Linked DNA regions of Pseudophaeobacter arcticus DSM 23566. The protein of the gene in region 2 interacts with the protein of the main gene of each other region in a pairwise test. Links are inferred from orthologs where the notes say so. Each region holds a gene or a part of one and is shown on either strand. Other genes may lie near its edges.

The links.
Region 1: the proteins of tpiA (region 2) and pepT interact in binary tests that used the Escherichia coli proteins (3 or more experiments, as listed by UniProt). The link is inferred for Pseudophaeobacter arcticus DSM 23566 from one-to-one orthologs.

The regions. Positions count from the first base shown.
Region 1 is NZ_KI421507.1:970,420-985,439, forward strand. Bases 5,215-8,183 are described here. They hold pepT (peptidase T), read right to left. Parts: upstream 7,334-8,183; coding sequence 6,095-7,333; downstream 5,215-6,094. Other genes in these bases: ARCT_RS0108565 (BolA family protein), read left to right, coding at 5,215-5,316; ARCT_RS0108570 (DUF4177 domain-containing protein), read right to left, coding at 5,416-5,937; ARCT_RS0108580 (hypothetical protein), read left to right, coding at 7,471-8,183. In the rest of the region: ARCT_RS0108545 (aminopeptidase P family protein), read right to left, coding at 1-517; cobaltochelatase subunit CobT, read right to left, coding at 1,035-2,912; cobaltochelatase subunit CobS, read right to left, coding at 3,079-4,065; ARCT_RS0108560 (DnaJ domain-containing protein), read right to left, coding at 4,329-4,952; more of ARCT_RS0108565, read left to right, coding at 5,059-5,214; more of ARCT_RS0108580, read left to right, coding at 8,184-9,006; Asp-tRNA(Asn)/Glu-tRNA(Gln) amidotransferase subunit GatB, read right to left, coding at 9,121-10,629; ARCT_RS0108590 (Tex family protein), read left to right, coding at 10,917-13,313; ARCT_RS0108595 (hypothetical protein), read right to left, coding at 13,419-14,897. UniProt on the Escherichia coli protein: Cleaves the N-terminal amino acid of tripeptides.
Region 2 is NZ_KI421507.1:1,125,531-1,140,302, reverse strand. What follows is about bases 7,132-9,852. They hold tpiA (triose-phosphate isomerase), read left to right. Parts: upstream 7,132-7,977; coding sequence 7,978-8,727; downstream 8,728-9,852. Other genes in these bases: ARCT_RS0109305 (TRAP transporter large permease), read right to left, coding at 8,949-9,852; ARCT_RS0109315 (HesB/IscA family protein), read left to right, coding at 7,421-7,780; ARCT_RS0109320 (glycerophosphodiester phosphodiesterase family protein), read left to right, coding at 7,132-7,286. Outside these bases: ARCT_RS0109355 (FecCD family ABC transporter permease), read right to left, coding at 1-954; ARCT_RS0109350 (ABC transporter substrate-binding protein), read right to left, coding at 951-1,805; ARCT_RS0109345 (TonB-dependent receptor plug domain-containing protein), read right to left, coding at 1,809-3,692; ARCT_RS0109335 (hypothetical protein), read right to left, coding at 4,399-5,238; ARCT_RS27940 (hypothetical protein), read left to right, coding at 5,246-5,404; ARCT_RS0109325 (SUF system Fe-S cluster assembly protein), read left to right, coding at 5,557-5,919; more of ARCT_RS0109320, read left to right, coding at 6,036-7,131; more of ARCT_RS0109305, read right to left, coding at 9,853-10,367; ARCT_RS0109300 (TRAP transporter small permease), read right to left, coding at 10,367-11,047; ARCT_RS0109295 (DctP family TRAP transporter solute-binding subunit), read right to left, coding at 11,192-12,193; ARCT_RS0109290 (sigma-54-dependent transcriptional regulator), read right to left, coding at 12,508-13,740; ARCT_RS0109285 (sensor histidine kinase), read right to left, coding at 13,737-14,772. UniProt on the Escherichia coli protein: Involved in the gluconeogenesis. Catalyzes stereospecifically the conversion of dihydroxyacetone phosphate (DHAP) to D-glyceraldehyde-3-phosphate (G3P).

The DNA.
Region 1 (15,020 bases), 150 kb from region 2 along the record:
CATAGCTCAGCGCATGGGGCAGGGCAGGCTGCAACGGTGGCGCGGGCTGGTCCTGCCAGATCCGGTCAACAAGGTTGTCACATTGCACCAGCTTGATCCCGGATCCTGCCAGGTCTTGCACCAGGCGAGAGATCTGGTCGCTGGCGTGTAGCCAGGCGTCATAGCCAACCTTGCCGCCCTGTGGCAGCTGCTCCTTCAACCAGCTGGCAAGGGATACCTCGGGCCAGGGCACCGGGGTGAAATCGGCGGCGACCTGTCGCTTGACCTGGGTGCGGTAGCGACCGTCAATGAAGACGCCAGCGCTGCTGTCGAGCACCGCGCAGAAACCGGCTGATCCTGTAAAGCCAGTAAGCCAGCTGAGCCGCTCGTCGCGCGGCGCCACATATTCCCCCTGATGCGCATCGGCACGGGGCACCAAAAAGCCGTTCAGCCCCTCTTGGGTCAGTTCCGCCCGCAGGGCTAGAAGTCGTGGAGGGCCCTGCTCGGGGCGCGCGGTGACTTCGAAACTCTGGAACATATGGGGGTCTCCTAGGGACGGGCAGGGGCAAGAGCAGGGCAGCTACAAGCAACAAAGGCGAAAGAGAAATAGGTCTGGCTTGTGCCAGGACCCTGTGAAGGTCAGCTGGCCTAACCGTTTCAATTGTTTCAAACTATGGCGGGGCTGGCAGGGGGGGGGGGCACAGTGAAGGACACAGGGAGGGACCCCAGGTGCCCCTTGATGAAGCGAGCGCTCCCGCCCGCAGTCAAAAGCATCACAGATGCTGTTCCTGCCGTTGGGCCCGGCGCCGTGCTGTCGCACGGCGCGGCTGTGCCCTTAACCGATCTGATCTTATGAAACGAATGATATGCCACAACCGCAGCGCGCGTCAGCGCGCTGCCGGGCCCAAGGCTGTGAGGCGCATCTGTGATGCGTCCCAAAGGCGCGGGAGCCCCCCCGTTCTGGGCTGGGGCGGGTGGTACTTTGGGGCCTGTTTTGGCACTGCCCAAACAATACCCATAGACAGGGGGCTGCGCCAAGCTGCGTTAGACTGAGCTTAGCTAACCTTGCGGATCCCCATGACCCGGGCACGGGCGCGGGGGTCACTGTCAAACAGGGCAGCAAGCTGTTCGGTCATGGCGCCGGCCAGCTGTTCCACATCGGTAATGGTCACCGCGCGATCATAATAGCGCGTCACATCATGGCCAATCCCAATCGCCAGCAGTTCTACCTGTTTGCGCTTTTCCACCATGGCGATCACATCGCGCAGATGTTTTTCCAGATAGTTGGCCGGGTTCACCGAGAGGGTGCTGTCATCAACGGGCGCGCCATCGGAAATCACCATCAGGATCTTGCGCGCTTCCTGGCGGGCGATCATGCGGCGATGGGCCCATTCCAGCGCCTCACCGTCGATGTTTTCCTTCAGCAAGCCCTCCTTCATCATCAGGCCCAGATTGGGCCGCACCCGGCGCCAGGGGGTGTCGGCGGATTTATAGATGATGTGGCGCAGATCATTCAGCCGCCCCGGCATCTGCGGCCGCCCGTCATTGAGCCAGGCCTCGCGGGCCAGCCCGCCCTTCCAGGCACGGGTGGTGAAGCCGAGGATCTCGACCTTGACGTTGCAGCGTTCCAGGGTGCGGGCCAGAACATCGGCGCAGATCGCGGCGATGGAAATGGGGCGCCCGCGCATCGAGCCGGAGTTGTCCAGCAAGAGCGTGACCACGGTGTCGCGGAATTCGGTGTCTTTTTCGCGCTTGAAGGACAGCGGCGTGGTGGGGTTGGCAATCACCCGCGCCAGACGGCCGGCATCCAGAATACCTTCCTCCAGGTCAAACTCCCAAGAGCGGTTCTGCTGGGCCTGAAGCCGACGCTGCAGCTTGTTGGCCAAGCGGCTGACAGCGCCCTTTAAAGGCTCAAGTTGTTGATCAAGATAGGCGCGCAGGCGTTCCAGTTCAGCCGGTTCCGCCAGCTCTTCGGCGGCGATTTCTTCGTCATTGGCGTCGAGGAAGACCTTGTAGTCCGGGTCGGCCTCGGAGACGGGCGGCGGCGGTGGCGGATCCTGCGGTGCCTCACCGTCGGGCATTTCGGTTTCTTCGGCCAGCTCTTCGTCGGCCATCTCATCCATCGAGACCTGTGCCTGGCTTTCGTCCTGCTGTTGCTCCTGCGCCTGCTCGGCGTCAGCATCGGCCTGTTCGTCGTCGGAGTCATCTTCGCCGGTGCTGTCAGGATCGGGCTGCTCTTCGGCGTTGTCTTCGGCCTCGTCGTCCTGGTTGTCGTCCAGCTCATCCGGGTCATCGCCCAGCTGATCACCATAGCCCAAGTCAGCGATGATCTTGCGGGCAAATTTGGCAAATTCCGACTGATCAGCGATCTTGCTGTCGAGATCTTCCAGCGTCTCCCCGGCCTGGGATTCGATAAACCCGCGCCACAGCTCCATCACATTGTCGGCGCCCTGGGGCAGCGGGCGGCCCGTGGCCAGATGGCGCACCAGATAGCCCGCCGAGGCCGCCAGCGGCGCCTCGGATGAGCTTTTCATCTGGTCATAGCCGCGCCGGATGGCGTCATTGCGGATCTTGACGTCGATATTGCTGGCCGTCCCCGGCATATGCCGCGCCCCCATGGCCTCGCAGCGGGCGGTTTCCATCGCCTCATAGAGATCACGCGCCATTTCCCCCTGGGGGGTGTATTTGGCATGGGTGGCATCGTCATGGAACTTGCGGCGCAGGGCCAGGGCATCCGCGGTGCCACGGGCCAGCAGCACCTCCTCGCGGGTCATGCGGCGGCTAACCTGCGGCAGGCGCATATTGTCGCCGGACACCCCCGAAGGGTCGACGGTATAGGAAACGCTCAGCTCCGGATCATCGGCCATGACCTTGGTGGCCTCGGCCAGGGCCTTTTTGAACGGATCAGCAGGATTGTCGTTTTGTTTTCTCATGGTCGCACCTTGTCCCTGATGAGCATCCTCCCTCTTTTTGGGAAAGTCCAGTCGAGCGGCAGCGAAAAGGGCGGCGCCCGACCCGGCGGGGAGGAAGCGAAGCGCCCGCCCCGTGGGGGACGGGACGGGCGCTGCCCGGCCTTGCGGCCGGGCGGCACGTCACAAATCAGCCCAGTGAAACGCTGGCGGCGCTTTCGGGCAGCTCTTCGTCAAAGCAGCGCTGGTAGAACTCGGCGACGGTCTGGCGCTCCAGCTCGTCACATTTGTTCAGGAACGACAGACGGAAAGCATAGCCCACATCGCGGAAGATCTCGGCGTTTTGCGCCCAGTTGATCACGGTCCGCGGGCTCATCACGGTCGACAGATCGCCGTTCATGAATGCGGTGCGGGTCAGATCCGCCACAGTGACCATCTGGGCGATGCTCTTGCGGCCGGGCTCGGTGTTGTAATGGGGGGCTTTGGACAGCACGATGGCGGTTTCGGCATCATGGCTGAGGTAGTTCAGCGTGGCCACCAGCGACCAGCGGTCCATCTGGGCCTGGTTGATCTGCTGGGTGCCGTGATACAGCCCCGTGGTATCGCCGAGGCCAACGGTGTTGGCGGTGGCAAACAGACGGAAATAGGGGTTTGGGGTGATGATCTCGTTCTGGTCCAGCAGCGTCAGCTTGCCGTCATGTTCCAGAACCCGCTGGATTACAAACATCACATCGGCGCGGCCGGCGTCATATTCATCAAACACGATCGCAACCGGGTTGCGCAGCGCCCAGGGCAGGATGCCTTCGTGGAACTCAGTCACCTGCTTGCCGTCGCGCAGCTTGATGGCGTCCTTACCGATCAGGTCGATCCGGGAAATATGGCTGTCGAGGTTGACCCGGACAGAGGGCCAGTTCAGACGCGCGGCGACCTGTTCGATATGGGTCGATTTGCCCGTACCGTGGTAGCCCTGGATCATCACCCGGCGATTGTGGCTAAAGCCGGCCAGGATGGCCATGGTGGTGTCGGGGTCGAATTTATAGGTGGGATCAATCGCGGGCACACGGTCAGAGCCTTCGGCAAAGCCCTTGATGGTCATGTCGGTATCGATGCCAAAGACATCGCGCACCGAAATGGGGTCGGTGGGTTTTGCATTCATATCCAGCATGCCGTCAGTCATCACAGTCGATCCTTGTTCCTCTCCCGCCGATTGCGGGGTCAATCCGGGGGATTGGTGCCTGATCTTGCGGTGAAGGGCAAGGGGCAGAGTCGGGGGTGGCCAAATAACGTGATGTTGCAGAGGGAACTGGCCTTATGCGTGGCTCGAAATTTGAACCGAAGGACGCCAATAGCGATATCTGGGCACAAAAAAATAGGCAGCTCCCGCTGCCCATTTTCTTTCTGTTCCAAGACTCGGGATCTGGGGTCCTGACCCTAAGCGCATTATTTGAAGCTGCGGCTGTCCTTGATCTGCTCCCAGGCCCAGCGGACCTCTTGCAGCTGCTCTTCCTGGCTGCGGTCACCGCCGTTCATATCCGGGTGCAGCACCTTGATCAGCTTTTTGTAGGACTTGCGGATGTCGGCCTTGGACCAATCGTCCTTGGCCTCCAGCAGCTCAATAGCGCGGCGTTCGGTGGCGGGCAGGCGGCGGCCGGTGGCGGCAGAGCGGCCCGGGTTCTGGGTGGCATTGCCGCCAAGAACCTGATGTGGATCCTCAATGCCAAGCCGGGCCCAGGCGCGCGCTTCGGGGTCGCCCATGGGTTTGGTCTGACGTTCCCAGACCTTGTCCTTGGACTGCTGCGCGTTCAGCTCTGCCTCGGTTGTGCCCTGGAAGAAATTCCAGTGGTTGTTATATTCGCGAACATGTTCCTGGCAGAACCAGAAATAATCATCCAACACATCCGGGGCCTTGGGGGCGCGGAACTTGCCGGCCTCTTCGCACCCCTCCTTGTCGCAGACCCGCACAGAGGTCTCCGAGGCGCCGGACATGCTGCGACGTCCACGCGGATTCTTCTTCTTGGCAGAGCTGACGGACATATCGAAACCGAAAGGATCTGATTTACTCATGGGGTGCACCTTCTCGACGCAACTACTCGACTCGGAGGCAGCAGTTTAGTCTAAGGGGCGCCAGATTGAAGGGGGTGCGAGAAATAAATATGAGGATGAGCGGAATATGAGCATTCGTGTCGAGATGGAGCAGCGGCTGCAGGCAGCCTTTGCGCCCACGGAACTGGAGGTTGTGGATGACAGCAACAGCCATATTGGCCACGCGGGCCATGATGGCAGCGGTGAGAGTCACTTTAACGTGAGGATCCGCGCCGCAGCCTTTGCCGGGCAAAACCGGGTGCAGCAGCACCGGGCAGTGCACAGGGCGCTGGGGGACATCGTGCCGCGCATTCACGCGCTGGCACTGGATATCGGCAGCGATTGATCTGTCAGACCCTGCAGAGGTGCCCCGAGCTCAAGAGGCTTGGACCCTTGCAGGGAGGATGGCCCTTGCAGGGAAGGGGGGCCTTGCCGGGAGGCGCGGTTATTCGTCGTCTGCGGCGTGCAACTTGGCGCGGGCTTTCAGGGCGGCAGTCATGCCAGAGACCGGGCTCAGCTCTTCGACCCCATCGTCGGCCCGCATGCTGGCAGCTCCCTGACCTGGAACAGGAGTTGCTCCTGCTGGCGCTTCGGGATCGCCTGCGGTGGCTGTTAACACGCCAGCCGCAGGGGCGGCGGCAGGGGGGGCGGCAACCGGTGCCTGCACCGCTGGCGCATTGCCTGCGGGGGCGGTGGTTGCGGCAAGGGCGGGTGCGGACACACTCTCGGCTGTTGCCAATGCACGGCGAAACACCAGCACATTGCGCCAATGGGTGGTTGATCCGGTCAGGCCGGAACGCTCATCCGAGGGCAGGAGTTCTGCGCGTTGGTACTCCCAGCCTTCAGCTGCCATTTGGTTGAGAGTGATCTCAATGGAACTGGCAAAACGCCCCTCGGGGGTTTTGACGCCTTTGGTCTTGGTGCCCTTATGGGGAGCGGGAACAACTTTGTACTCAAACGCCTGCATTGCGGTCTCCTGACTTCCGGCGCAGGTTTACCCTATGCAGGCGAGGGGTCAAGTCTGGGTTCGCTGACAGAGGATCCTCCAGCCGAGATTGCCGGGTTTTCCAGCAAGACACCGCTGCCCGGTCCTGGAACCGGACAGCGGGGGGGGGCGACGGGGGCTATTTGGCTGCCGCCAGTTGCGCCAGGGTCAGGCAGACCTGCAGGGACGCGGCCATGTCCTGCACCGACACCCATTCCAGGGGGCCGTGAACACATTGCATCCCGCAGAAGATATTGGGGGTCGGCACCCCCATTTCCGTCAGGCGCGAGCCATCGGTGCCACCGCGGATCGGCACCGAGATTGGTTCGATCCCATTGGCACGGCAGGCCTCCAGCGCCAGATCAACCGGGGTCATGTCCTCTTCCAGCCAGTAGCGCATGTTGCGATACTGCGGATAGATCTCGCAGGTGATTTCGGCGCGCGGCTCTGAGGCCTGCACGGCGGCGCAGACCTGGCGCAGCAGATCCCCCTTGGCCGCCAGACCGTCGCGTTCAAAATCACGCAGGATCAGCTTGATCTCCATCTCTGACGACCCCCCCGCCATATCGGTGACATGCAGGAAGCCCTCGCGCCCGTCGGTGGTTTCCGGCGTCATGGTCGCCTGCGGCAGGGTCTGCACAATCTTGGAGGCCAGATGCGCGGCATTGACCATCTTTTCCTTGGCCCAGCCAGGGTGGATCGAGACGCCCTTGATCGAGACCACGGCGCGATCCGCCGAGAAGCTCTCGTAGATGATCTCACCCAGGTCACTGCCGTCCAGCGTATAGGCAAAATCAACGCCCAGATCTGCAGGCAGCCTGGCGTCAACGCCGCGCCCAATTTCTTCGTCGGGGGTAAAGGCGATGCGGATGGGGCCGTGCGGGATATGTGGGTTCTCGATCAGGTGCTGCGCCAGGGTCATCACGATGGCGACGCCGGCCTTGTCATCGGCGCCCAGCAGGGTCAGGCCGGAGGCGGTGACCAGATCATGGCCCTCTTTGCCCGCCAGATAGGGGTGGTCCTGTGGAGACAGCACCAGATCGGGATTATCCGGGAAACTGATGTCGCCGCCGTTGTAGCCCTTGATGACGCGGGGTTTGACCCCTGCCGCATTGAACTGCGGCGCGGTGTCCACATGGGCGAGAAAGCCAACCGTCGGCCCATCAATAGTGCCGGGAATTGTCGCCAGCACGGTGCCATAGTCGGTCAGCGCCACATCCTGCGCGCCGATCTGGTTCAGCTCGGCCACCAGCAGGTTCAGCATATCGAACTGGATCTCGGTGCTGGGGGAGGAGGGAGAATTCTCATCGCTTTGGCTGTCGATGGTGGCATAGCGGGTGAGGCGATCCTGAAGGGTCTGGTCGAAGGGCGTTTTCATCGTGTTTTCCTGTGGCTGTCACATCTGGCGGCAGGCTGGGGCAGAGCAGGACAAGGGTCAAGGGCAGGCTTGCAACAACCGGGGCTTGCGGGCAGAGTTTCTGTATTGCAGGGCCGAAGTTGTAAGGAACAGCGCATTTGGACGTCAGCGAGATTGTAGATCGAAAGAGTTATGAGGCCTGGCTGGGGGCGCTGCCAAAGGAGCGCCGACGCGAGAGTGCCGTGGCCCTTGCCACCCGTGCGGCGCTGCGGGCGTTTCCCTTTTGGGCCGCTGAAATGCCAGCAGACTGGGCGCGCAAAGGGGATTTGACAGTGCTACCGCTGTCGCGCAGTCTGCTTATACCGGCGGTTGCGGTCAAAATGCCAACAGCAGAACTCAGAAACGCCGCTGACTCCATCACCGCAGCCGCCAGCGGTGAAACCTTTGCCGCCGCGGCTGCCGCCTACGCGGTCTACGCCGCCACCGGCGCTGCCGCTACCGCCTCCTACGCGCCCTATGCTTCCGTCGCCTCCTACGCAGCCTACGCGGCCGCCGACAGCGTCTCCGCTACCGCTGCCTCCGCTGCCGCCTTTTGGGCTGTGCTACGGGCAGACTGCACGGCGATTTTGGCTGGGGGCGATATCCTGCACCGCCCACTTTGGCCGGAGGGGCCAGCGCCAGACGAGCTGCAGCGGGCCTGGACCACAGGCCGGACCTGGATGGAGGCCGCCCCGGGCCACGCCTTCTGGATCCGCTGGTATGACGCCATCCTTGCGGGCCGCCCCCTGACCCATGACTGGGACAGCCACTGGCAGCTGATGTACAACATCGCGCTGATCGACCCCAAAGATTGGGGAGAAGGCAAGGAACCCGACGCCATCCGCGTGGCGGGGATTATTGCGGACCTCTGTAAGCCCTACGCCCTGAAGCTGACACAGAGTAACGAGGCGGTGGAGCAGAACCCGGAAACCGGTTTGCTGCGTCTTGTGCCAGTCGCGCCGCTGGAAGAGGGGTTTCACCTCTATATCCGCCGCAAGCTTACGAAGGCCTTGCGCGTTTTTGGCAATCATCCCGGCAATGAACATACCGCGATCATTCCAGAACTGGCCCTACTGCGCGACGCAATCGCAGATGCGGATAACCTGCCGGTAGAGCTTTTTGATGCCTGCACATCTGTCACGACACGGGTTGCGGCGCGGATCCGAGAAGGCTCTTTGCCGCCCAAGGATAAGGACCCGCTGGTTGCTGATTTTCTAAAGCATCTCCGGGAGGCAGGTGCTGAGATCTTTTCCGAGGATGAGGAAACGCAAAAGGCGCTTGCCCGGCGGCAGAAAGTTGCGCCGAGTGATGCACTGCAGAACGAAAGCGAAGCCGTCCGGAAGGTTGCCGAGGTTATTGCTGAACACGCCGAACCCGGACCACTTTCGCAGATAGGGGAAACGGCAGCAAAGGTTCTGGATCCAGCCGCCTCGGCAGAGGAGCAGCATACACTTCGTTTCAAATTCGTTTCGCGGCTCTTGCGTGGCATGGGCGCGCTGGGGTGGAGTTATCTGGATTCGGCGGCAAAAACAGCTGGAAAGGCGACGGGAACTGCTGGTGTCGGTGCTGTCATTGATGCCGCGACGTTACAGATTACGACCCCATACTTTCAGGCGGCCTACCGCGCAATTCTCCAGTTTTTGGGGATAGGATAGCGACTAACCGCTGAGGGCGCTTCGCACCCACCCGAGGTCGGGCACTCTCCTATCTTTGAAAACGACAGAGGGCGACCCTTTGGCCGCCCACTTTTATTTCATCTGTCCTGTGCCTTAGCCCAGTTTTTTGGCAACCAGCTCGTTCACCGCCTTGGGGTTGGCCTTGCCGCCGGTGGCTTTCATCACCTGACCAACAAACCAGCCTGCCAGTTTGGGGTTCTGTTTGGCTTTTTCCACCTGCGCCGGGTTGTCGGCGATGATCTGATCCAGGGCCGCTTCGATGGCGCCGGTATCTGTGACCTGCTTCATGCCGCGCTCTTCGACGATCTGCGCCGGGTCGCCACCCTCGGTGTAGACGATCTCAAACAGATCCTTGGCGATCTTGCCCGAGATGGTCTCGGCCGAGATCAGCTCGACGATGCCGCCCAGCTGTGCGGGGGTGACCGGGCAGTTGGCGATATCCTTGTCGTCGACTTTCAGGCGGCCAAAGAGCTCGTTGATCACCCAGTTGGCAGCGAGTTTGCCATTGCGCCCCTCTGCCACGGACTCAAAATAGGCGGCGGATTCCACATCCGCCGTCAGCACCGAGGCGTCATAGTCGCTGAGTTTGAAATCTGCGATGAACCGCGCCTTTTTGGTGTCGGGCAGTTCCGGCAGGCCGGCTTTGATCGCCTCCACCCAATCCTGTTCGATCTCCAGCGGCAGCAGGTCAGGGTCGGGGAAGTAGCGGTAATCATGCGCTTCTTCCTTGGACCGCTGGGTGCGGGTCTCGCCCTTGACGGGATCGAAGCCACGGGTTTCCTGGTCCACCTCACCGCCTGCTTCGACGATGGCAATCTGGCGACGGGCCTCAACCTCGATCGCCTGCTGGATGAAGCGGGTCGAGTTCATGTTCTTGATCTCGCAGCGGGTGCCGAGATGGCCGAAATCACCGGTTTCGCGGTAGCGCTCGTAGGCGCCGGGCAGGCAGATCGAGACGTTGACATCGGCGCGCAGGTTGCCGTTTTGCATGTCGCCGTCGCAGGTGCCGAGATAGCGCATGATCTGGCGCAGCTTGAGGATATAGGCGGCGGCCTCTTCGGGGCTGCGGATGTCGGGGCGCGAGACAATCTCCATCAGGCAGACGCCGGCGCGGTTGAGATCGACAAAGGACATGTTGGGATCCATGTCGTGGATGGATTTGCCCGCGTCCTGTTCCATGTGAATGCGTTCAACCCGCACCGTGCGTGCGGTGCCATCGCCCAGCTCCACCAGGACTTCGCCTTCGCCGACGATGGGGTGATAGAGCTGACTGATCTGATAGCCGGCCGGCTGATCGGGGTAGAAATAGTTCTTGCGGTCAAAGGCGGACCAGAGGTTGATTTCGGCCTTGAGGCCCAGCCCGGTGCGCACTGCCTGCTCAACGCAGTAGTCGTTGATCACCGGCAACATGCCCGGCATGGCCGCATCCACAAAGGAGACGTTGGAGTTTGGCTCGGCGCCAAATTTGGTCGAGGCGCCTGAGAACAGCTTGGCATTGGAGCTGACCTGGGCGTGGACTTCCATGCCGATGACCAGTTCCCAGTCATGTTTGGCGCCCGAGATCACCTTGGGCTTGGGGAGTTCATATGTCAGGTCGAGCATCGCGCACCGGCTCCTTTTATCACGTTTGGTCCGGTTCTAGGCCAGCGCGCCATGCGGGGCAAGAGCATAAGGGCCTGGCGCAGGCCTGCCGAGCTTTGTCCATAGTGTCCCCGCCCATTTTGCCAGCAGAAACACTGTCAGGAATACTGTCAGGAATACTGTCAGAAACGGGGCAAGAAACCGGGCCTGACGGACCAGGCTGGAATCTGGGCTCTTGGCGTGACTGGCTTGCAAAGCTATGAAGATCGCCCGCGCAGAATCCCGCGCAGAAAAAAGAGGACACAGTGTTGGACACCGCAGCCCGTATTGCCCAGACCATAGCCCGTGAAATTGGTGCCGCCCCAAACCAGGTGAACAGCGCCGTGACCTTGCTGGACGAGGGGGCTACCGTTCCTTTTGTGGCGCGCTATCGCAAGGAGGCCACGGGCGGGCTGGATGATACCCAGCTGCGCACCCTGGCGGAACGGCTGGCCTACCTGCGTGAGCTGGAAGCGCGGCGGCTGGCGATCCTGGACTCGATCAAGTCGCAGGACAAGCTGACGGAGGGGCTGGCGGCCTCCATCGCCAAGGCCGAGACCAAGGCGCAGCTGGAAGATATCTATCTGCCCTATAAGCCCAAGCGCCGCACCAAGGCGATGATTGCGCGTGAAAATGGCCTGGAGCCGCTGGTGGAGGCCATCTTGGCGGACCACAGCGCAGACCCGGAGGCGCTGGCCGCCGCCTATCTGACCGAGGCGGTGCCGGGCACCAAAGAGGCCCTGAACGGGGCGCGCGATATCCTGACCGAGCGGATGACGGAAAACGCCGGGCTGTTGGGGCGTTTGCGCCAGTTCCTGCAGGCAGAGGCCCGGTTCACCGCGCGGGTTGTCGAGGGCAAGGAGCAACAGGGCGCCAAGTTTTCTGACTATTTTGATCATAGCGAGCGCTGGGCCGATGTGCCCTCGCACCGGGCGCTGGCAATGTTGCGAGGCGCCAATGAGGGGGTGCTGACGCTGGATATCGGTCCCGAACCGGAAGCGGGCGTGGTCCGCGCCGAAGCCATGGTGGCGGCAGAGCTGGGCGCCAGCGGCTCTGGCCCCGGCGATAAATGGCTGCGCAAGGTGGCGGGCTGGACCTGGCGGGTGAAGCTGAGCCTGTCGATGATGCTGGAGCTGATGAGCGAGCTGCGCAGCCGCGCGCAGGAGGATGCCATTCAGGTCTTTGCGCGCAACCTCAAGGATCTGCTCTTTGCCGCCCCGGCCGGTGCGCGACCGACGCTCGGGCTGGACCCGGGCATTCGCACCGGCGTCAAGGCGGCAGTGGTGGATGCAACCGGGAAACTGCTCGCCACAGAGACGGTCTATCCATTTCAGCCAAAGAATGATCTGCGCGGCGCGCAGGTCAGCATTCTGAAACTGATTGCCGAACATGGGGTCGAGCTGATCGCCATTGGCAACGGCACCGCCAGCCGCGAGACAGAGCGCATGGTGGCGGAAGTCATCAAACATCTGCCCGCCAAGGTCAAAGCCCCCACCAAGGTGGTGGTCTCAGAGGCCGGGGCCTCGGTCTATTCCGCCTCGGAGCTGGCGGCGCGGGAATTCCCCGACCTTGACGTGTCGTTGCGCGGTGCGGTGTCGATTGCCCGGCGCCTGCAGGATCCGCTGGCGGAGCTGGTCAAGATCGAACCCAAGAGCATTGGCGTCGGCCAGTACCAGCACGACGTCGACCAGCACCGGCTGTCAAAATCGCTGGAGGCGGTGATCGAGGATGTGGTGAATGGCGTTGGCGTCGATCTCAACATGGCCTCAGCACCGCTGCTGGCGCATGTTTCGGGGCTGGGGCCTGGACTGGCCGAGGCCATCGTTGCGCACCGGGATGTAAACGGTGCTTTTGCCTCGCGTCGCGACCTGTTGAAAGTGGCGCGCCTTGGCCCCAAGGCCTTTGAGCAATGTGCAGGGTTTTTGCGCATTCGTGATGGCAAGGAGCCGCTGGATGCCTCGGCAGTGCACCCGGAAGCCTATAGTCTTGCCCGTCAGGTGGTTGCGGCCTGTGGCCGCGATATTCGCCAGATCATGGGCGATGGCAGCGCCCTGAAAGCTCTGCGCGCAGAGCAGTTTGTCGATGAGACCTTTGGCCTGCCCACCGTGCGCGATATCTTTGCGGAACTGGAGAAGCCGGGCCGGGACCCCAGGCCCTCTTTTGTTACGGCCACCTTCGCGGAAGGGGTTGAGACCATGCAGGACCTGAAACCGGGTATGGTTCTGGAGGGCACCGTGACCAATGTCGCTGCCTTTGGGGCCTTTGTGGATGTGGGGGTGCATCAGGATGGGCTGGTGCATGTCAGCCAGCTGGCCGACAAGTTTGTCAAAGACCCACATGAGGTGGTGAAGGCCGGGCAGGTGGTCAAGGTCACCGTGACCGAGGTGGATGTGGCCCGCAAGCGGATTGCCCTGACCATGCGCAAGGATGGTGGCGCTTCTGCGCGCGAGGATCGCAATGCGCGCTCGGAGGGCGGCGGTGCCAAAGGTGGCGCTTCGCGCGGGGGGCAACACTCCAGAGGTCAAAAACCGGGAGGCCAGAAAGCGGGGGGCCAGAAACCGGGAAGCCAGAACGCTGGGAAAATGTCGTCCTCCCCCCGCAAGGCTGCGTCTTCGGAAACCGGCGCTCTGGGCGCGGCGCTGATGGATGCGTTCAAAAGGACCTGATGTTTGCCGTCAGAGCCGCTGAAATTGGCGGGTTTTGGCAGCCGCAAAAGCAAAGACCGGGAATATCCCGGTCTTTTTTGTGACCTTTGAAAAAGATCCGAGCGCTTAGCCCGGCAGCAGCGCAAACCCCTTTGGTGTGAAGGTGACCCTATGGCCGCTGTTGATCTCGTCGCGGAAAAAATGAGCCAAACATTGCAGGGCCTTGACCTGGCCATGGGCAGCAAAGCGGCGCGGCGAGGTGATGCGGGCATTGTTGTCAAACCCTTGGCAGGCATGGGCCCAGATCAGCGGGTGCAGCTCGTGCAGGTGACTGCGCACCAGCCAGCGGGCCGCTTTTGAGATCTCCATCCGGTTGTGATCCGCCGACGGGTTGATCCCCAGCCCATTGGGCAGGGTGACGGCGCAATAGGCCGCAAACAGGTTGATCATTTCCTGGCTTGGATCGGCGCAGAGAATATCCTGCAACCCATCCAAAAAGAATTTGGCATCAACACGGGCGCAGGCCTGATCGTCGATGGTCATGGCGTCAAAATAGACCCAAGTATAGCCGCCAGCGCCCCACTGATGTTGGGTGCGCGCTGCGGTGCGACGGGCCTCTAGCTCAAGCGCCGCATAAGATCCATTTGCGCGGGGCAGCATCTGGGCGCCAAGAGCACGCATTGGCCGTGGGTTGTCCGGGGCCTGATCAATCAGGGCGCCATAGGCATCTGCAACCTGCAGGGTATCGGCACATTGCCCGGCAAACAGCGCGCATTGAGCGGCCGACAAAAAGGCGCTGTCGCGGCTTTGATCCTTGAGCGGTGCCAGCAGCGTTGTGGCGCGCTCAAAATGCGCATTGGAGCGGCGCATCTGCGCTTCCCGTTTGGCTTTGCCTGCGGATTCGTCAGCGGCTGCGGCACGCCAGGTCCAGGCGATATCGATATGGGCCAGGGCGACAATTGCCGTCAGGTAGATGTCCCTTGGATGGTCGCGCCGCAGGCTTTCCAGCGCCATGACCCCCTCAATGAGGATTGGGTTTTCGCCAGATTTCTTGCCAGCAGATTTTTGTCCACCGATGTCTTTGGCGCCCGTTCTTGTAGTGGTTGCGGCTGACTTGTCATTTCGGTCTTGCAGTGCATGTTCCACTGCATTCACCACATCAGAACGGGCGCCATAGGCCAGAAGGTCCGCTTCGGGCAGACCGCTGCTGGTGCGGCTCTGGGCTTTGTCTGCGTCGCGGATCAGCTGTGACAGGTCGGACCAGCGCTCTTGCCGCGCCAGGAACTGACCTTTGTCCTGCAGGTTTTGACGGCTCTGACTGTCGGGACAATCGCTTAGGGTTGGGATCAGCAGCTTGGCTGCTAAGCCTTCCAGATCCTGTTCCACTGTCGTCTCAGATGTCGCCTCGGATATTGTCTCGGACTGGTGGAGTGTCTTTGCAACGGGGGCAGCGGCTGTTTGATCACCAGCGTCTGCCAGGGGCACCTGCGTGGCGTCAGCGCCTGAGCTGGAGGTTACACCCGAAAGTCCGGCTGCAATCCAGGCGGGAAACTCCTTGTGCAGTCGGGAGAGGTGCATCCACATTTGGTTTTGAGGTCTGAGCATTCAAATTCCTGCAGGTTGGCAGCTTGTCCGGTAGGGCTCAAAATGATTGTGCAATGCGGCGCAATCGTGGCAGCGATAGGGTTATTACCGTTAAGAATTGGGAAATGGCATGGCAAAGTGGCC
Region 2 (14,772 bases):
CAGATGCAGAAACAACGGCGCTCCTACCAAAGCGGTGACCACGCCGAGTTTCAGGTCGCGCGCGGGCAGGATCACCCGCACCGCGATATCCGCCAATTGCAGCATAACGGCACCACCCAGTCCTGAGGCCCAGAGCAGCCGCGAGGGCTGCCCGCCCACAAAGGGGCGCAGGATATGCGGCACGACCAGCCCAATAAAGCCGATGGCTCCGGCGACTGCCGTGGCACCGCCGACAATGCTGGCACTGCCGATGACCAGCAAGAGCCGCAGCCGGTTCAGGTTCAGCCCCAGAGTCTGCGCCGCATCTTCGCCCAGCGTCAGCGCGTCCAGGCCACGCGCCAGGGTCAGCAGGATTGCAGCGCCGACAGCAACAAAAGGCAGCACCAGCCAGACATGCACCATTGATCGGTCGGCCAGCGATCCCATCATCCAGAACACGATCTCATTGGCGGCAAAGGGATTGGGCGACAGGTTCAAGACCAGCGAGGTAAGCGCCGCCGCCATCGCCGAGATCGCAATGCCCGCCAGGATCAGCGACAAGGACCCGCCCTGTGGCCCGGCCAGGGCCATCACCAAAAAGACGCCTGCGAGGGCACCCGCCAGGGCTGCCAGCGGCAAAGCCAGTGTCAACGCAGCCGCCAGCCCGGTGTTGATGGCCAGCACCGCCCCCAGGGCTGCCGAGGAGGACACCCCGATCAGGCCCGGTTCAGCCAGCGGGTTGCGCAGATAGCCCTGCATTGCGGCTCCGGCCAGGCCAAGCCCACCACCAATGACAACGGCCAGAATGGCGCGGGGCAGCCGGATCTCCTGCATCACCAAGGTCAAGGGGCCATAGCTGTCATCAAACAACGCCGCCAGGCTGTCCCCCATTCCCACATCTGCAGGGCCCAGAGAAAGCGAGATCAGGAACAGCGCCACAACTGTGGCAAAAAGCAAGAGCATCAATCGAGTCATTCCAGGCTTTCCTTTTCCAGCAAATGGCGGCGTTCCTGAGCCAGCTTTTCTATGGCGCGCAGCACATGCGGCGTGCCGCAGACCCAATCCGCATCACGCATCTGGCCAGAGGCAGCATGGGACATCAGTTGACGCACCACGGGGTGGGCCAGGTTTTCCTCACTGCGCGCGGCACGCGGATAGGGGGAGGTTGCAACCAGCAGGTCTGGCTGCGCCATGGCCAGCACCTCCAGCGGTAGTTTTCCAGAACGCTCATAGCCAAGCTCGGCAGCAATATTGCCAAGCCCCGCCGCCTCGAGGATTTGGCCAGCCAGGGTTTTTGGACCGGAGGTATAGCTGTTGGCGGCATAAAGCGCGGCACGCGGCTGCGGCCCAGGCTCTGGCTCGGGCTCGGGCTCTGGCAGAAGGTCTGTAAGCTGCGCCTCAAACTCCGACAGCAAGTCTGCGGCGGCCTCCTGCCGCTGCAGGACCTCGCCCATTTCGCGGATGCGATTGCGTACATCCTGTAGGGAGTTGGCGGGTTGGAAGACCTCAACGCGCAGTCCAAGACGTTGCAGCATGTCGGTTGTTGCCCGTGTTGAATAGGCACCGGCGATGACCAGATCGGGCTTGATCAGGTAGATTTCTTCTGCCTGACCATGATTGACCGGATAGGCCATGGCTGTGTCCGCCATGGCCGAGGCACGCTTGTCGCGGGCGATATAGGAAACCGAGGCCAGCTGCCCGGGGGCCGCCAGCAGCATGGCCAGCTGATCCGTGCAGAGGTTCATTGAAACCACGCGCGCGGGCCCGGCAAAGGCGCCAGTGGCGGCCCAAAACAGGGCCAGTGCTATTCCGGGCAGTTTGCGCATGGATCAGAACGAGGCCTTTACGCCGATATAGGCGGCACGGCCGCGCTTGGCATAGCCCCAGACATCCGCGTAATCCTCGTCAAACAGGTTGGTGACACGGCCTGTCAATACCACGTTGTTTGTTAGCTCATACTGGGCCGATAGATCCACGGTGGTGTAGTCTGGTAGTTGGGCGGTGGCATAGGAGCCAAAGAACTGGCTGTCCCAATTGCCGGCCACATGGCGGAGGTCAGCCGTTACGGAGCCACGGCCATTAAAGGCCTGCAGGGTCGCGCTCAGCAACAGCTCGTGCTCTGGGCGGCGGATCTCGACGGAGCCATCGGGATTGGTGGCGTCCAGATAGGTGTAGGACAGACGCAAATCGAGGGTATCGGTGGCGTCGAGGCTTGCCGAAAGTTCGACGCCCTTTCGGTCACTGTCACCCGCCTGGTTACGGTAGGATGTGGTGGTGGGGTTCACCACATAGCTTTCGATCTCACCCGTCAGGGTCTCATCAAAATAGGTCACGTCAACCAACCCGCGCCCCTGCAGGAACGGGACCTCGACACCAATGTCAAAACTGCGGTTTTCTTCCGGTTTCAGGTTCGGATTGCCGAGATATGTGGTGGTGCCAAAAGTAGAATTGGCAAAAAGTTCGAAATAGGAGGGGTTTACGATGCCGGTTCCTGCCGAGCCATGCAAACGCACGCCGCTGCCTGCAAAGGTGTATGAGGCGCTCGCCGTCCAGCTGGTTGCATCCTCAAAAGCGCTGTTGTTGTCGCGCCGCACACCAAGTTGTAGATCCAGGCCATTGGCAAAGCTGCCACGGTACTCGAAGGCAAATGAGTTGGTTCTGCGTGCATAAAGCGGATTGCTGCTGCTGGATTCCTCTTCCCATTCCAGCATCGCGTTTAGCTGGTGATTGGCCTGATCGACAGGCTGCCCATCCAGACCAAAGCTGAGTAGATATTTGGCTGCTTCGGTCTTGGTCTCGGTTGCGGTGCCACCATTGCTGGCGCGGTCAAAATCGGTGCGCTCAAAAGACAGGCGATGTTTCAAACGACCACCCAGGGTGTCCAGCTCGGCATAGATCTGTGCCAGGCGCTCGTCCCGCTCGCTGAATTGGGTTGGATCGTCCACAACATAGCTGGCCGCATCGGTCGCTGTGAAGGAGGTGCTGTCGCTGTCGTAGCGCTCATCCGAGGTACGGAGGTTGAAGCCGAGCTGCAATCGTTGCGTGACCAGATAGTCGCCTTTCAACTGCAGCGTCGTGCGGCGCATGCCATCTTTTTCGCCGCCATCGCCGGAGGTGTCGTAGCCATCGTCTTGGTCGTGGGCGAGACTGAAGGAGAGACCACCACGCGCGGAGCGTGTGGATACCCGTGCAGAGGCGCGGTAGCCGTCAGATCCGATCTCGGCGCCGCCACCATATTCGGTGCCGATGCCGCCGGTCTTGGTAATGATGTTGATCACCCCGGCCGATGCATTGGAGCCATAAAACACCGATTGTGGCCCCCGCAGCACCTCAATGCGTTCGATGTTAGCGGTGTCCAGACCGGACAGGATATATTCGCTATCCCCGCCGGAGGCCTCGACGCCATCAATCAGGATCAGGGTGTGGTTGGCTTCACCGCCGCGAATGCGGATTTGAGTGAAACTGTCGCCGGAGCCGTTGACCATCAGGCCGGGCACTGCCCGCAGGGCGTCCTGGACGGTGGTGATGCCGCGCTCCTGAATTTCTTCGCTGGTAAGAACCGAGGCCGAGCGGCCGTATCTTTGGGCCTCAATGGGGGTGAAGCCACCAGAGATGATGATCTCGCCCAGATCGGTAACTTCAGAGTCTTGGGCCAATGCAATAGCGGGGGTCGCGGCCAAAGCCGCAGCCAAGGACAGGCGTGCCTTGCGCATAGTTCTATTCCTCCCGGCCTGATGACACAGCATAGGCCAAGCTGCTGCCCAGAGCGGACAGCAAGGTCAAAATGAGAGTCTTCGTGAGGCAATGCCCCCGCAGACGGTGAAAATTGCCACCACTACGGAAGTCCGTTGTCCTTGGCGCGTCCCGCACCCGGACAGGGTGATCATTCTGGCAGGTCTCCTGACTCGCGGGTCGAGGCCTTGCTACGCCTTCCCACCCCATGGGGCAGTGGCTTGTTGCAGCAGTGCTCTCCGCTCACAGTTGCGGGGGCAGTCACGGATTCGGCGCCTGTTGGCTACACCTCACCGTGTTCCCTATTATCCGGGTGGTCTCCCAGCCGGACCAGAATGCTCGCGACTTAGTCAGGCCTTGGCAGGTCTGTCAAGAAGGGAGTTCGAATCAGCTCGCTGGAAAAGAGCTTCACGGTGAGGTTTTGGGGCGCCGGAATGCAGGCTCGTGAAACGCTCCTGCAGGCAGTGGAATCCGGACGCGTGGCCGGGGTGATGGGTATCCTGGGCTTCGGCGGCGGTTCATCGCTTGATGTGGCGAACGGGCGCTCCCGACAGTGAACCACCCCCCATAACCTCTGAGGTTTGGCCCCGGGGTTCTGTCTAAGCAAATGTGCTGGTGTGAAGCGGAGCGTAGAGCGGAACAGAAACCACGGCTTTTGTCTGCGCCTTCACATACAGCTGCAAGTGATTAAAGCAGATGCCCTAAGCCAGACCGCAAAATATGGTCTCTTACAGAGACATCTGGCAGTGGTGTCATTCTACCGTTTTTGACGATGGGCATGCCACGACTGTCTCGATCTACATTGCCCCGTATCATTCTGCTTAGGTCTAGCTTAGGAAATATGACGTTATCGAAAACGATACATATCAGACGCTTGATGTTATCAACTGATGCGAGTGCACCGGAAACAAATTCCTCCAGCGATATCTCAGAGCTTTCAATACCCTTCATATCCTCACTGAGAGTTTTGAAGCACAATGTCTTTCGTTCAGAATCTGGCATAGCAACAAATACCGATGAGTAGTGCGAGGTTTCGCTACGAACGGCTAATATTGTCTCATGCCTTTCAAAGTCGAAGAGTATCGGGTGCAGTCCATAACTTTCCAAATCCCCGGTCTTCAAGCGTTCCTTTAGCCCCCTAAAGTCACTTGGTCGTTGCGGGTGCAACCTCGGCCCAATAAACTTTGCTGCTATCTCGCCAGCGCCGTAAACTGAGCTACACAAAGACTCGCAGGAACTCGCAATCCTAACCTGAAAGATTGTATTGTATATCTCAATCTCCGGGTTTTCATCTGTACGCGTGAACTCCTGGCCAAAATGAGCGTCCGCCAACTTTGGCAAATCATAGGCTAACATTTCGATACTTCTCAGCTTCGATTCTATGAATCTCAGGCTATCGTGAGGGAAGTTTTCAGGAGCCAAAACACGCGAAAAATCCAGAACGCTTTCGAATTTCGTTTTTCTGTTTCTCCCCATAGTCCCTTGATACCTCCCAATATCTTTTCCCGGCGGTAATGTAACTCTCAACCTTTAGATGAGTGTCATTCATAAGCCGCTTTATGTCCACACCATCCGGTTGGTCGATCAATTCGAAGGCATAGAAGTGGATGGCGTCGTCGGAGCCATGGCCTTTGTCGGTCCAGAGAAAGGTCCCCTCGTACACCGGACCGAAAGCAGCCTTGGCGGTGAATAGCCGCTCCGTCCGCAAAGCCGCCATTGGTGCTGCCAGCTCAAATGTCTGTTCCTGGTGTCTCCAGCTCCAACTACCGGCTTTCTTTCGCGCCCTCTGGACCTCCACCCACAGTTTCCCTATATAAACAGTCGGATTAACTGTCAGGGATCGACATGACCAACGCTTCCGAACCGCTTGAAGGTACGCCGCTGATTGCGCCGTCTTCCGTTGAACACCCGCTTTTCGATCAGATCGTAGAGGCCTGTCGTTCAGTCTACGACCCTGAAATTCCGGTCAATATCTATGAGCTGGGCCTGATCTACACCATCGACATCTCTGATGAAAACGACGTGCAGATCATCATGACCCTCACCGCGCCCGGCTGCCCCGTCGCCGGTGAGATGCCAGGCTGGATTGTTGACGCGATCTCGCCGGTGCCAGGTGTTAAATCCGTCGATGTTGACATCACCTGGGAGCCGCCCTGGGGAATGGAGATGATGTCAGACGAGGCCCGCCTAGAGCTTGGCTTCATGTAAATCCATTTTGGCGTCTCTGCGTCAAAGAGGTCACAAAAGCTTCATCGGATCGCGGCAAAGGTTTTACCTTTCGCCGCGATTTCTCTTTTGAAAATCAACTTCTTTGGAGAATTCCATTGCGCAACGCCCTTGCCCAGTCTCTCAGCCAGTCTCTCACCCTGTCGCTCACCGCTCTCACCCTTGGATCTGCCGGTTTCGCACCAGCAGCCAATGCTTCTGAGGCCACTCTCAGCTATGGCCCCCGCCCCGCCTATCTGATCGAAAAGCTGCCCGAAGGGGCCTTGAAATCTAAACTGCAGTCCTGTGCGGCGCAGCAGCCCGCCCGCAGTGATTTTTCGATCGGCCACCGGGGTGCCCCCCTGATGTTCCCCGAACATACCGTACAGTCCAATGTCGCCGCCGCGCAGATGGGGGCCGGCATTCTGGAATGCGACGTGACCTTTACCAAGGATCTGGAACTGATCTGCCGCCATGCGCAAAACGATCTGCACAGCACCACCAATATCCTGACCACCGATCTGGCTGAAACCTGCATCACCCCTTTCTCCCCGGCCAGCGGCTCCACCCCCGCATCGGCTGAATGCCGCAGCTCAGAGATCACCCTGGCGCAGTTTCGCAGCCTGACGCCCAAGATGGAAAGCTTTGACAAGACGGCAACCACCGCGGCAGCCTCGCAGGGTGGCACGCCCTCCTGGCGCAGCACCCAATATGCGGATGGGGCCACCGCGATGACCCATGCGGAATCCATCGCCCTGTTCAAATCTCTCGGCGCCAAATTCACCCCAGAGCTCAAATCCCCCTCGGTTGAGATGCCTTTCAACGGTTTCACGCTGGAGGCCTACGCCCAGAAGATGATCGACGACTACAAGGCCGCCGATATCCCCGCCACGGATGTCTGGGCCCAGAGCTTTGACCTGGAGGTGGTGAAATACTGGATCCAGAACGAGCCCGCATTTGGCAAGCAGGCCGTCTATCTGGATGGGCGCTACAGCGATGCGACGCCGCTGGATCCAATGGATCCCAACAGCTTCAGCCCCTCGATGCAGGAACTGGCGGATATGGGCGTGAACTACATCGCCCCTCCCATGTGGCTCCTGGTGACCCTTGAGGATGGCAAAATGGTGCCATCCCCCTATGCCAAAGAGGCCAAGGCCGCCGGGCTCAAGCTGATCACCTGGACCCTGGAGCGCTCCGGCCCGCTGACCACAGGTGGCGGCTGGTACTTCCAGAGCGTGCAACCCGCCATCAGCAATGCCTCCAGCTATTATGAAATCCTCGATGTTCTGGCCCAGGATGTCGAGATCGAGGGCATCTTCTCTGACTGGCCTGCAACGGTCACCTACTACGCCAACTGCATGGGGCTTTAAGCCGCTTTAAGCCCCTCTGTGCACTGGATTACACGGGCCGCATTTCCCCTGCGGCCCGTTTTGCCCCCTACTGCCTCTTGAGCCTGCCCCCTCGCGGGCCTAAATAGGGTATAACGCGCGCATTGGAGACACTCATGTTCGGCATTCCCGGCAAACAGGCTGTGACAATCACCCCCCGGGCTGCGGCCCAGATCACCAAGCTGATGACCAGCGGTGGCCACGCAGGGCTGCGCATCGGCGTCAAAAAGGGCGGCTGTGCGGGGATGGAATATACGATGGAATATGTCGACGAGCCGGATAAGAACGACGAGGTGGTCGAACAGGACGGCGCAAAGGTGCTGATCGCCCCGATGGCGCAGATGTTCCTCTTTGGCACCGAAATCGACTATGAGACATCGCTGTTGGAAAGCGCCTTCAAGTTCAACAATCCCAATGTGTCAGAGGCCTGTGGCTGTGGCGAATCCATCAGCTTCAAAGATGTCCCAAACCTCTGACAGCCCTGTCTAACTGCCCTGTCTAACTGCCCTGTCTAACCGCCCCTGAAAAACTGCTCTCATCTGCCTGCCCGCTTCCGACAGGGGCGGACCTCCTAGGCAAAGCGTCACAGGCCTCACCACCAGACCTTTGGCCGATTGCCCCGCCCTGCCCCCGGTGCTACCACTTGGCCAGATTTTGACCAGGGGAGCGACAGATGCGGCAGAAAATGGCAGCGGGCAATTGGAAGATGAACGGCACAGGCGCAGCCCTGGCAGAGCTTGAGACCCTGATACAGGCGCAACACGCAGCCAAATCGGAGCTGTTGATCTGCCCCCCCGCCACGCTGTTGTCCCGTGCTGCCGAAATTGCCGCCGATAGCTCCCTCGCCATTGGTGGTCAGGATTGCCACGCCGCCTCTTCCGGCGCCCATACCGGCGACCTGTCGTCTGAGATGCTCAAAGACGCAGGTGCGACGGCTGTCATCCTTGGCCATTCCGAGCGCCGCGCCGACCACAATGAGACCAGCAAAACGGTTGCCGCAAAAACAAAATCCGCCTGGAGCGCCGGTCTCACCGCCATTGTCTGCCTTGGCGAAACCCTGGCGGAACGCGAAACCGGGGACACCCTCAAGGTTGTCGGCAGCCAGCTCGCCGCCTCCCTGCCTGACGGCGCCACCGGCCAGAACACCGTCATCGCCTATGAACCGGTCTGGGCCATTGGCACCGGCAAAGTGCCAAGCCTGGACCAAATTGCCGAAGTCCATGATTTCCTGCGCCATGCCCTCACCACAAGGTTCGGCGCCGAAATGGCCGCTGCCACCCGCCTGCTCTATGGTGGTTCGGTGAAACCGGGCAATGCCGCTGAAATCTTTGCCACCTCCAACGTCGATGGCGCCCTCGTTGGCGGCGCCAGCCTGAAATCCGCAGATTTCTCCCCCATCATCGCAGCCCTCGACGCCAGCTAGGCCCACCCCCTTTTCATTTGGCCCCAAATATCCCGGGGGAGCGCCCCTTGAGGCGCGGGGGCAGAGCCCCCAAAACGCACAGGCGGGCGCAGGGGCAGAGCCCCTAAACGCACAGGCGGGCGCAGGGGCTGCTCTCCCCTCACCCCCCAAAAAAACGCCCCGGACAAAATCCGGGGCGTTTTTTGTTTCACCTGGAGCCGAGCCCCTAGTTGGTGATAATCTCAGTTGGTGATAATCTCAGGCCCCATCAGCGCATTGGGGATCAAGGTGCTCAGCCAGGGAATATATGTCACCATGATGAGGAAGACAAAAAGCACCGCGAGGAAGGGCAAAGCCGCCCGCACCACCGACATCATCGGCATTCCCGCCACCCCTGAGGTGACAAAGAGGTTCAGGCCCACCGGCGGGGTGATCATGCCGATTTCCATGTTCACCACCATGATGATGCCCAGATGGATCGGGTCAATGCCCAGCTCGATGGCAATGGGAAAGACCAGCGGCGCCACGATCACAAGTAGCCCGGAAGGCTCCATGAACTGACCGCCGATGAGCAGGATCACATTGACCACCACCAGGAACATCACCGGACCAAAACCTGCTGACAGCATCGCATTGGCGATATGCTGCGGCACCTGTTCATCGGTCAGAACATGTTTCAGGATCAGCGCATTGGCGATAACAAACATCAGTGTCACTGTCAGCTTACCGGCATCAAACAGCGCCTTCTTGGTGTCCTTATGCCCCCAGACCGTCAGCAAAGCCAGGGGCGCCTGCAACACCGAACGACGCGAGGTCCGCTCGGTTGCGGCCAGCGGCCCCATATCGCGGTATACAAAGGTGGCAACAAAAAACGCATAGACCGAGGCCACAGCCGCTGCTTCGGTTGGGGTAAAGATGGCGTCTTCCTTGTAAAGCCCCAGCTCCGCCGAATACCAAGGGTAGCCATAGATACCCACCATGATGATCACGATCAAGAACAAGCCCCAAAAGGCCTCCCGGAAAGAGGCGCCAACTTCGCCCCAACCGGCCCAGTTGCCCTTGGGCATGTTCTTGATCCGCGCGATCACATAGATCGTCACCATCAGCATGACACCGGCCAGAAGGCCCGGAATGATGCCCGCCAGGAACATCCGCCCCACCGAGACATCCACCGAAGCGGCATAGACCACCATGACAATCGAGGGCGGGATCAGGATGCCCAGAGTGCCGGCATTACAGATCACCCCGGCAGCAAACTCCTTGGTATAGCCCGCCTGGCGCATCGCCGCGATGACGATGGAGCCAATCGCCACAACTGTCGCGGGCGACGAGCCGGACAGGGCTGCAAACATCATGCAGGCAAAAACACCGGCAATGGCCAGGCCGCCCTGAAAATGGCCGACGCAGGCGATGGAAAAGCGAATGATCCGCTGCGCCACGCCGCCAGTGGACATGAAGGTAGAGGCCAGAATGAAAAACGGAATGGCCAGCAGGGTAAAATGTCCCTCAAAGGCTTCAAACAGAGTACCAGCAACACTCGCCAGCGAACTGTCGGAATAGATCAGCAAAAACAATACCGAGCTGAGACCCAGCGAGATGGCAATCGGCACCCCGATCAGCATCAGCCCCACCACCATGGCAAAGAGGAAAATCACATCCATCAGTTTTCTCCCTCGGTGGCGCGGGCCCGGGCCTCGTCCAACTCATCTTCGACCTCGTGGCTGGCCACCAGCCGGTCCGCCTTTCCGCGCCACACCTGCACCAGGGCCTGGGCAAAACGGATCACCAGCAACCCCATCGACAGGGGCAACACCACATAGGGCACCACCTTGGGCAGTTTTTCATAAGAATCGCCGTAGTTGACCAGCTCTTCCAGGAACCGGAAGAGGCCGACCATCGGCACATCCTGCACCTCATAAAAGCTCTGGCTGCGCGCCGTCATATCAAACCCGGTTGGAAACCAACGCCCCGAGGTTGGCGGCAGATCCGCAAACACCGCCCAATAGTCATAGGCGCCTTTCAGCAGCAGCAGGGAAAACAGCAGACAACAGCCCACAGCAACAAGCGCAACAATTCGGCGTGCGGGCGGTGACAGGATATTGACGATGGCATCCACGCCCAGGTGGCTATGGGTCTTTACTGCATAAGACGCCCCCAAAAGCACCAGCCAGGCAAACAGGAAGACCGTCAGTTCCAGCGCCCATAGAATATTGGAGTTAAGGAAAAAACGCGCGATCACATTGGCAAATGTAATCAGCGTCATCAGCCCCAGAAGCAACGCAATCAGCGTCTCCTCCAATGTGTTGATAAACCCGGACAGGCCGGTTCTTGCCCCCGACATAGTGGTTACCCCGATGATGTTGAGAAAGAAAAGCTCAGGCGGCGGATCCCCACGCCGCCTGAAAACCCGGGGGCCTGATCACAACGGATCATCCCCCAGATGCGGCCCGCCTGCAGGGCGGCGCCGCCTATTTGATCCAATCACTTAGTGATTGGCGTTGATCGCCTGCGCCGCGTCGATCTTATCCTGACCCACATCACCGGCGAACTGTTCCCAGACCGGCATCATGGTTTCAACCCAGACCTGACGCTGTGCTGCATCCAGGGTGCGGACTTCGCCGCCGGCTGCGATAATGGCGGCCTTGGCGTCGTTGTTGACCTGCGTGGATTCGGCGTTGCGGGTCTGGGTCACTTCCCCAAGGATCTGCAGGAACTGCTCACGAACCGCTGGCTCCAGGCTTTCCAGCCAGTCAACATTGGTCACCACCAGATAGTCGATAATGCCGTGGTTGGTTTCGGTGACACCGTCCTGCACTTCAAAGAACTTCTTGCCATAGATGTTGGACCAGGTGTTTTCCTGACCATCGACAACACCCTGCTGCAGAGCTCCGTAGACTTCGGAGAAGGCCATCTTCTGGGGCGAGCCACCAATGGCTTCCATCTGCGCCACCAGCACGTCAGAGGACTGAACGCGGAATTTCAGGCCATTGGCATCCGTGGGCGCGACCAGGGGCCGGTTCGCCGACATCTGCTTCATGCCATTGTGCCAATAGGCCAGCCCCTGCAGGCCGCGGCGCTGCATGCTGTCCAGCAGAGCCTGCCCATTGGGCGAGGCCTGGAATTCGTCAACCGCATCAATGTTCTTGAACATGAAGGGCAGATCAAAGAGGCGGAATTCCTTGGTGAATTTCTCGAACTTGGACAGCGACGGAGCCGCCAGCTGCACATCGCCCTGCAACATGGCTTCAAGCACCTTGTTGTCGTTATAGAGCGTCGAGTTCGGGTAGACTTCCAGGCACATGATGCCATTCATTTCATCGTTGATGCGCTGTTCCAGCAAGGAGGCGGCAATCCCTTTGGGGTGCTTGTCCGTGTTGGTTACATGGCTGAATTTGACAACGATTTCGCCGTCATCGCAGGTGGCACTTGCGGCGCCTGCGGTTACTGTCAGGGCCATCGCAGTGGCTGCAGCGGTTACAAATTTCATATCAATCCTCCCAGATTTCGTCATGTCTCCTGCCATGGCAGAAGCCTCGCCCAAGGATTGCCAGTTGCGCAGCTCAGCTCAAGATTTGTTTTCAAGTCATCTTAAATTGAAATCTTTTACATATTTCACAGATGGTTACTTGAAACTCGCAACAGATCCCCCATGAGAACCCTACAGGGTTGTGCGAAATCTCGCACAGGGATTACCAGCCTTGTGCGGAAAACCGCACAAGGCGCCATCGCCTATACCGTCCAGGAATCGCCCGCTGCGGGCTGGCGAACTTGCGGGTGCGGCCACGTTTGAGCGGGGCGAGATCAGCCGCGCCGATAGTCCTCTGGGCGGATGCCATAGCGGGCCAGTTTGTCATAAAAGGTTTTGCGCGGCAGTTTCAGCGCCTCAGCCGCTGCCGCCGCCCTGCCGTTCTGACGCCCCAAAGCAGCGATCAACAACGAGCGTTCCACCTGGGCCATTTGCTCTGCCAGGCCCAGATCGGTTCCACCGCTGACTTCATCCGGCATACCCAGAACAAACCGCATGGCCGCTGACATCAGCGAGCGCGCATTGCCCGGCCAGTCCTGCGCCATCAAGGCCGCCAGGTGCTCCTGGCTGATCTGTGGCGCCTCAATCCCGGCCTGTTCCGCCGCCTGGGCCACATAAAGCCGGAACAGCACCGGGATATCGCCGGGGCGCTCGGCCAGCGACGGGATGCGCACCCGCATGCCTTCGAGCCGGTAATACAGATCCGCGCCAAAACTGCCCGCCGCAACAAGCGCTGCCAGATCAGCGGTGCTGCCTGCAATCAGCCGCGTCTCGCCCCCCTGTTCGATCCATTCCAGCACCGCGTATTGCAGCGCCTCCGAGAGGGCTGAAATCTCATCCAGGAACAGCGATCCGCCGGCCGCCTGCTGGCAAAGGTCCTGCAGATCAGCCGCGCTCAACCCCGCGGATGGGGATTTGACAAAGGGAGCCTGGGCGCGCGGCGACATCAGGTGGATCACCTCCGCCACCTTGGAAATGCCGCTGCCGGCTGGCCCCGCCACCAAAACTTCAGCCGTGGTGGGTGCCACGGCGCGCACCCGCGCCCGCAGCTCATCAGATTGCCGGGAGGTGCCAAACAACATGCGGGCCGCCGGATCGCCTTCTTCCAACTGCTGTTTAAAATCACGGTTTTCCAGCACCAGATGGCGGGTTTTGCGCGCCCGCTGCAGGGTTGCCAGCAGATCCGCAGTGACACAGGGTTTTTCCAGAAACCCAAAGGCACCGCGCGACATCGCCTTGACCGCCATGGGAATATCCCCCTCACCGGTCAACAGGATCACCGGCAGGTCGTCATCAATGCCGCGCACGTAGTCCAGCAGATGAAACCCATCCCGCCCCGGCATCCGGATATCGGACAGGATCACCCCTTCGAACTCGGGCGTGATCAGATCCTTTGCCGCCACAAAAGAACCCGCAGTAATTGGCTCCAGATCATTCAGCTCCAGGGTCTGCGCCAGCGCCTCGCGCAGGGCGGCATCGTCATCAACAACCAGGACTTTACGGGTCATATCGCGACATCCTCGTTCCAGCGGTCCAGCTCTACAGTGAACACGGCACCGCGTGTGCCGTTTCTGCCGTGGATATTGCCACCAAAGCTCTGCAACAACCCATATGAGATCGACAGCCCCAGGCCCATCCCCTCAGAGCTGCTCACCACCTTGGTCGAGTAAAACGGATCAAACATCTTTTCCGGCTCTTTGATACCCGGGCCAATGTCAGACACCACCACCGCAAGCCGGTCTCCGGCCTCCAGAGTTTCTCCGGCTTCCAGGGTTATGGTGATCGCACGGCTGTCCTGACCCAACATCGCATCAGCCGCATTGTTGATAAGATTGACAAAAACCTGGGTCAGCCGCACTTCTCCACCCCAGGCATAGATCGGCTCATCCTCCATAGGCGGGCTCCAGCTGAGCGTCACCGCGTCGGTCTCCAGACGTGAGGCCGTCAGCTCCACAGCGGTATTGATCACCTGCACCAGATCCACCCGCGCCATCGGCTCGTTCTCATTGCGCGAAAAGGCCCGCAGGTTTTTGATGATCCGCGCCATGCGCGCCGACATGCCTGCAATGCGCGACAGGTTTTCACCAACCCGGTCAATCTGACCGCGCTGCAAGAAGGCATCGCCATTTTCAGCAAATTGCTGGATCGCCATCAGCGGCTGGTTCAGCTCATGGCTGATCCCCGCAGACATCTGTCCCAAGGCCGAAAGCTTGCCCGCCTGCACCAGCTCTTCCTGCGCCTTTTTCAGCGCCGCCTCCGCATCTTCGCGTTCGCTGACTTCACGGCGCAGCTGGCTGTTGGTGGATTGCAGCGCTCGGGTGCGGGTTTCAACCCGGCTTTCCAAAACCGCATTGGCCTCTGCCAGGCTGCGGCGGCGCTCCATGGTCAGGAACAGAAAGGTTCCAAAGGCCAGACACAGCGCCGCCAGCGCCGCCGCCTGCAGCAAGGCCAACCTGCGGGCCGGGGCCACATCGACCAGGATCTGTCCGGTCAAGCCAATGACAGGCAGCTCCACCGACAAATGCAGGGCCCGGCGCGGC